DNA from 3 places in the Nocardioides sp. Z40_12 genome. Region 1 is predicted to be linked to each of the others. Evidence: predicted binding sites of a transcription regulator. Region 1 holds the regulator's gene; each other region holds the start of a gene.
What was found. Region 1 encodes HrcA, which represses chaperone genes, less so after heat shock. Its sites were predicted from a motif close to TTGGCACTCGNNNNNNNCGAGTGCCAA; they were not measured.

Region 1 (2,266 bases):
GCTGACGCTGCGACCGGGGCAGCTGGTCGTAGGCCCGGTCCACGGCCGGGGCCACGTGCTCGAGCGGGAAGGGCCAGCTGGCCGCGGCGAGCGCCTCGGTGCGTGGCACCCCGCGTCCGGCCAGGTCGCGCAGGGTCTCCGCGACCGTGCCGATGTCGCCGCGCTGCTGCTCGAGGAAGTCGCGGTCCACCGGGGCCCCGTGGCCCGGGACGACGACGGTGCCGGGTGTGGTGAGACCCAGCACCAGGTCGAGCGCGACCGGCCACTCCATCGGCCACGAGTCGTCGCCGTACCAGGGGGCGGTGGACTCCGTCACCAGGTCGCCGACGACCAGGACGTCGGCGTCGCCGACCCGGACCACCAGGTCGCCCCCGGTGTGGGCGCGCCCGGGATGGAAGAGCTCGACGACCCGGTCGCCGAGCTCGACCACGTGCACCGAGGAGAAGGTCCGGGTGACCTCCGGCACGTCGGCGTCCTCGTGTGCCACCACCGCGGCGTCGGGGAAGGCGGAGACGAGGGCGTCGTTGCCGCCGACGTGGGCGACGTGGTCGTGGGTGTTCACCACGGCGACCACCTCGCCGACGTCGAGGGCCCGCACCTGCTCGACCAGCTCGCGGCCGGCCTCCTCGGACTCCCCGGTGTCGACGACCAGCGCTCCCCGGGCACCTCCGACCACGGTGACGTTGACGTCGTGGGCGGCGTACCGTGCCACCCAGACCCGGTCCGCGACCTGCTGGAACTCCGGCATGTACGTGAGCCTAGCCCGCGGGATCCTTCCTTGTAGACTTGGCACTCGGGGGTCTGGAGTGCCAGCCTGCCATCCGAGAACTCCAAGCACGCACGAACGATCCGAACGGAGGAGCCCATGTCGGAGGAACGCAAGCTCGCCGTTCTCCGCGCCATCGTCGAGGACTACGTCGCCACCGAGGAGCCGGTGGGCTCGAAGGCGCTGGTGGAACGGCACCAGCTGGGTGTCTCCCCGGCGACCGTGCGCAACGACATGGCGGCTCTCGAGGACGAGGGCTTCATCCACCAGCCGCACACCAGCGCCGGACGGGTCCCCACCGACAAGGGGTACCGGCTGTTCGTCGACCGGCTCAGCACGGTCAAGCCGATGTCCAGCGCCGAGCGGCGGGCGATCGCTTCCTTCCTCGACGGCGCCGTGGACCTCGACGACGTCGTCCAGCGCTCCGTGCGGACGCTCTCCCAGCTGACCCGTCAGGTCGCCGTCGTGCAGTACCCGACGCTGTCGCGCAGCACCGTGCGCCACGTCGAGGTCGTCGTGCTGGCGCCGGGTCGGCTGCTGGTCGTGCTGATCCTCTCCACGGGCCGGGTCGAGCAGAGGCTGGTCGAGCTGCCTCCGGAGTCCGACGAGATCGGGGACGAGCAGCTCGTCGCCCTGCGCAACCGGATCGGCCGCGCGACCTCCGGACGACGGATCGCCGAGGCCGCCAGCGCGCTGACCGCCCTGGCGGAGGAGGTCCCGGACACCGACGCTGCCCTGACCGGTGCGGTCGTCGAGAGCCTCACCGAGGCCATGTCCGACCACCGTCGCGACGAGCGGGTGGCGGTCGGCGGCGCGGCCAACCTGGCCCGGTTCGGTCAGGACTTCGACACCGCCGTGCGGCCGCTGCTGGAGGCCCTGGAGGAGCAGGTCGTGTTGATGCGGCTCCTGGGCGAGGCCGCCGACGCCGGTGCCGTGACGGTCAGGATCGGGCACGAGGGGCCCTACACCGAGCTCTCCGGGACCAGCGTCGTGGCCACCGGGTACGGCCCGGGGCAGGACGCGCTGGCGAGCCTGGGCGTCGTGGGCCCGACCCGGATGGACTACCCCGGCAGCATGGCGGCGGTCCGTGCGGTCGCCCGATACGTCTCCCGCATCCTCGACGAGGCCTGAGCGGCCTCGCACCCCCACCAAGACGAAGGACGAAGTTGAGCCAGGACCTCTACGAGTTGCTCGGTGTTCCCCGGGACGCCGATGCCGACACGATCAAGAAGGCCTACCGCCGGCTGGCCCGCCAGCTCCACCCGGACGTCAACCCGGACCCGGAGACCCAGGAGCGGTTCAAGGAGGTGACGGGGGCCTACGAGGTACTCTCGGACCCCCAGAAGCGCGCCCACTACGACCGGGGCGGCGACCCCTTCGGGGGAGCCGGTGGCTTCGGCCAGGGTGCCGGGTTCTCCTTCACCGACATCATGGACGCCTTCTTCGGCGGCCAGGGCCCCGGTGGCGGCGCGGCCGGCGGCGGCGGGCGGGGGCCCCGGC
Region 2 (2,266 bases), on a different contig from region 1:
AGGCCGACCTCGGCGGCGATGACCTGACCACCGGTCAGGGTCGCGATGTCCTGCATCATCGCCTTGCGGCGGTCACCGAAGGCGGGGCTCTTGACGGCCACCGCGTTGAAGGTGCCGCGGATCTTGTTGACCACCAGGGTGGAGAGCGCCTCGCCCTCGACGTCCTCGGCGAGGATGAAGAGCGGCTTCCCGGTGGCGATGACCTTCTCCAGCAGGGGCAGCAGCTCGGCGACCGAGGAGATCTTGCTCTGCACCAGGAGGATGTAGGGGTCGTCCAGGACGGCCTCCATCCGCTCGGGGTCGGAGACGAAGTACGCCGAGATGTAGCCCTTGTCGAACTGCATCCCCTCGGTGAACTCCAGCTCGGTGCCCATGGTGTTGGACTCCTCGACGGTGATCACGCCGTCCTTGCCGACCTTGTCGAAGGCCTCGGCGAGCAGCTCGCCGATGTGGGCGTCGCGGCTGGAGATGGTGGCCACCGAGGCCATGTCCTCCTTGGACTCCACCTCGCGGGCCGCCTCGCGCAGCGCGTCGCCGACCGCCTCGGCGGCGGCGTCCATGCCGCGCTTGAGACCCATCGGGTTCGCGCCGGCCGCGACGGCGCGCAGGCCCTCGTGGACCATCGCCTGGGCCAGCACGGTCGCGGTGGTGGTGCCGTCACCCGCGATGTCGTTGGTCTTGGTGGCGACCTCCTTGGTGAGCTGGGCGCCGAGGTTCTCGAACGGGTCGTCGAGCTCGATCTCACGCGCGACGGTGACACCGTCGTTGGTGATCGTGGGGGCGCCCCACTTCTTGTCCAGGACGACGTAGCGCCCCTTCGGGCCGAGCGTCACCTTGACGGTGTTGGCGAGCGCGTCGACTCCGCGCTCGAGGGCACGACGAGCGTTCTCGTCGAACTCCAGGATCTTGGGCATGTGGACTCCTCCTCAAATGGACGGACCCGGACGCCCGGCCGACCGGCACAGGTGCACGGTGGGCCGGGGCGTCCGGGACCGGGGAACGATCAGGAAACGATGGCCAGCACGTCGCGGCCGGAGAGGATGAGGTACTCGCCACCGGAGTACTTCACCTCGGTGCCGCCGTACTTGCTGTAGATGACCTTGTCGCCCACGGAGATGTCCATGGGAATGCGCTCGGTGCCACCCTCGCCGAAGCGACCCGGACCCACGGCCACGACCTCGCCCTCCTGGGGCTTCTCCTTGGCGGTGTCCGGGATGACCAGGCCAGAGGCCGTGGTCTGCTCGGCGTCGAGCGGCTTGACGACGATGCGGTCCTCGAGGGGCTTGATGTTGACCGACACAGTGCCGACCTCCACTTTCTCCACGTAGCGTGCGCCCGCGGGGCGCGGACTGTCTGGGTTCTCGTGGCTGGCCAGCGCCGTCGCGGGGATCACGGACCGTTCACGAGTGTTGGCAGCCTCAGGGTGAGAGTGCCAGTGGAAACGTTAGCACTCCCCCTGACCGAGTGCCAGAGAGGTCCCCTCCTGCCACTATGTCGTCCGTGGACCTGGAGACCTTCCGCTGGCTGCTCACCGACGACGGCCAGCGACTGCTGGAGCAGGCCACCCATGCCTATGCCGACGCCGAGGGCGATCCCCTGCGCGCCGCCGCCGCCGTCCGCCGGCTCGGTCACGACCCCGACCGGGCCGCCGCGGCCCTGACCACCGTCGGGCTGAGGGTCCGCGCCGTGCCCAAGTTCGGCGAGGACGCGGTCTCGATGTACTTCACCCCCGACGCGCTGGAGCAGGCGACCCGGCGCCGGGTCGCCGACCACCGGGCCGCCCGGCTGGCCGCGGCGCGGCCCGCGTCGGTGGTCGACCTCGGCTGCGGGATCGGCGGCGACCTGGCCGCCTTCTCCCGCGCCGGGCTGGTCAGCGCCGGGGTCGACCTCGACCCGGTCCGGGTGGCGATGGCGGAGGCCAACCTGGCCGCTCTCGGGCTCGCGGGCGCGGTGATGGCCGCCGACGCCACCGCCCTGGACCTCGGCACCTTCGGCGCGGTCTTCGCCGATCCCGCCCGCCGAGGCGCGCGCGGCCGTGTCTTCGACCGGGAGGGATGGACCCCGCCCTGGTCGTTCGTGGCCGACCTCCTCACCGGCGGGCGGGCGGCGAGCGCCGTGGTCAAGGTGGCCCCCGGCATCGGTCACGACCTGGTCCCCGAGGGCGTCGAGGCGGAGTGGGTCAGCGACGAGGGCGAGGTCAAGGAAGCGGCGCTCTGGTCGTCCTCGCTGGCCACCACCAGCCGCCGGGCGACGGTGATCTCCGGGG
Region 3 (2,266 bases), on a different contig from region 1:
ACTTGAAGGTGCCCTTGATCTTGTTGACCACCAGGGTCGACAGCGCCTCGCCGTCGACGTCCTCGGCGATGATCACCAGGGGCTTGCCGGACTGCATGACCTTCTCCAGCAGCGGGAGCAGGTCCTTGACCGACGAGATCTTGGAGTTGGCGATGAGGATGTAGGGGTCCTCGAGGACCGTCTCCATGCGCTCGGGGTCGGTGACGAAGTAGGCCGAGATGTAGCCCTTGTCGAACCGCATGCCCTCGGTCAGCTCGAGGTCGATGCCGAAGGTGTTCGACTCCTCGACGGTGATGACGCCTTCCTTGCCGACCTTGTCCATCGCCTCGGCGATGGCGTCGCCGACCGTGGTGTCGCCACCGGCGGAGATGGTCGCGGTGGACGCGATCTGCTCCTTGGTCTCGACGTCCTTGGCCATGCTCAGGAGCTCGGTGGAGACGGCGTTGACGGCCGCCTCGATGCCGCGCTTGAGACCCATGGGGTTCGCACCCGCGGCCACGTTGCGCAGGCCCTCGCGGACCATCGCCTGGGCGAGCACGGTCGCCGTCGTCGTACCGTCACCGGCGACGTCGTCGGTCTTCTTGGCAACTTCCTTGACGAGCTCGGCACCGATCTTCTCGAACGGGTCCTCGAGCTCGATCTCCTTGGCGATCGACACACCATCGTTGGTGATGGTGGGCGCGCCCCACTTCTTCTCGAGGACGACGTTGCGACCCTTGGGGCCGAGCGTGACCTTGACCGCGTCGGCGAGCGTGTTCATTCCACGCTCGAGACCGCGGCGGGCCTCCTCGTTGAAAGCAATCAGCTTCGGCATAACTCCTGTGATTCCTTTTCGGGAGTTCGGGGGTGCGGCCCTGATGGGTTGCCCGCGACGGACGATCCGGCTGCCCGGCGAACCCTTCCCGCCGGCGCTTCGGACCTCAACGTCACCAGTCCGCTTCTGTCACTCTCGTGTCGAGAGTGCCAACTCCATGTTTAGCACTCGGGTGGTGTGAGTGCAAACGCCGCCCCCGGGGACCCCCGGGGGCGGCGCACTGCATGACGCGGGAGTGTCAGCCCGGCATACGCAGCAGCTTGACGCTCTTGTTCAACGTGCCGAAGGCTGATCGGAAGGTCTCCTCGAGCTCACCCGCGGCGGCGCAGAAGAAGTAGTCAGCGTCCTTGTTCTCCTTGTCTCGCTCTGCCGGGATCGAGCAATCCGAAGCGGTCGACGCCGTCCCGTCGGGCGTTTTCGACGCGACCTTGGCCAAGACGTCGCGGACGTAGTCGGTAGTGGCCACACCTTCACGACACCGCGCGGTACCAGCCTTGCCGAACCCGATGGTGAGGATCGTGACCCCCCTGGCCTTCACCTCCTCGGCCATCTTCGCCAAGTTCGCGCAACCGGTGTGACCGTGGCTGGAGTTCCGGCCGGCGCCGAAGTCGGTCGCGTTCGCAAGACTGTTGTAGCCGTTGTTCATGACCTCGTCAGGCGAACCGTCGGTCTCGAAGATGATGACCTTCTTGGCCGAGTGCTCCCTCTCCGGCAAGGAGTCGAGGTTATTGGGCGTGTCCCCCAGCACATACCGCGCTGCGCCCTTCAACGCAGACGCGAGGTGCGTCCCGTAGTTGCCGACCTTGGCGCCGGGCATGCAGCGCAGGCCCTTGACCAGGGGGTCGGAGTCCACGATCGTCCCGCTCGGCTCTGTCAGGTATCCGTCGCTGAACGGCACCGCGATCCACTCGCCGTTGGTCGGCTTGCTCGTCGTCTCCAACTGGGGCGTCCCGTCCGAGTTCCACTGCGGGGTGAATGGCGGGAAGAGTCCCAGGAAGCCCGAGCCCTTCTCCTTCTGTTCGACCCCGGACTCGGCGGTCGCGCACACCTCGGGACTGTCCTTGTTCATCCTGCGTGGCTCGGACTTGTGGATCGTGCCGAGAGCCACGTACTGCAGGTCCGGATTCATCACCTTGAGCGAGTCCTCGATAGCGCTCTTCATCGCGTTGCGGTCAGGGTCCTCCATCGACGGAGTTCGGTCGGCCATGATCACGATGTCCAGTGGATTGGGTGGTTCGCTGCCGCACGTCCCGATGCACGCGATCGAGACCTGCGCGCCTGTGTCTCCCTCGTTGTACCCGATCGCAGGCGCGAAGGCATAAGGCACGATCTTGGAGTCCGCCACCCGCACGGTGTTGCACTCGACTTCCGGGCGGGCCAGGTTCGGTTCGCAGGGGATGAAGCAGACGTACTCGTCGCAGACCGTGCCAGGGTAGGGCTGTGTGCCGTGCG

Region 2: the regulator HrcA is predicted to act here: its motif matches at 1,445-1,471, upstream of groES (co-chaperone GroES).
Region 3: the regulator HrcA is predicted to act here: its motif matches at 976-1,002, upstream of groL (chaperonin GroEL).

What each region holds. Positions count from the first base shown of each region.
Region 1 covers NZ_JBZAJA010000011.1:48,741-51,006, reverse strand. The annotation lists gene AC4BG9_RS17700 (MBL fold metallo-hydrolase) at 1-748, opposite strand, end outside; gene hrcA (heat-inducible transcriptional repressor HrcA) at 866-1,897, shown strand; gene dnaJ (molecular chaperone DnaJ) at 1,933-2,266, shown strand, end outside.
Region 2 covers NZ_JBZAJA010000001.1:386,970-389,235, forward strand. The annotation lists gene groL (chaperonin GroEL) at 1-914, opposite strand, end outside; gene groES (co-chaperone GroES) at 1,004-1,300, opposite strand; gene AC4BG9_RS01810 (class I SAM-dependent methyltransferase) at 1,492-2,266, shown strand, end outside.
Region 3 covers NZ_JBZAJA010000001.1:508,440-510,705, forward strand. The annotation lists gene groL (chaperonin GroEL) at 1-814, opposite strand, end outside; gene AC4BG9_RS02425 (pilus assembly protein TadG-related protein) at 1,053-2,266, opposite strand, start outside.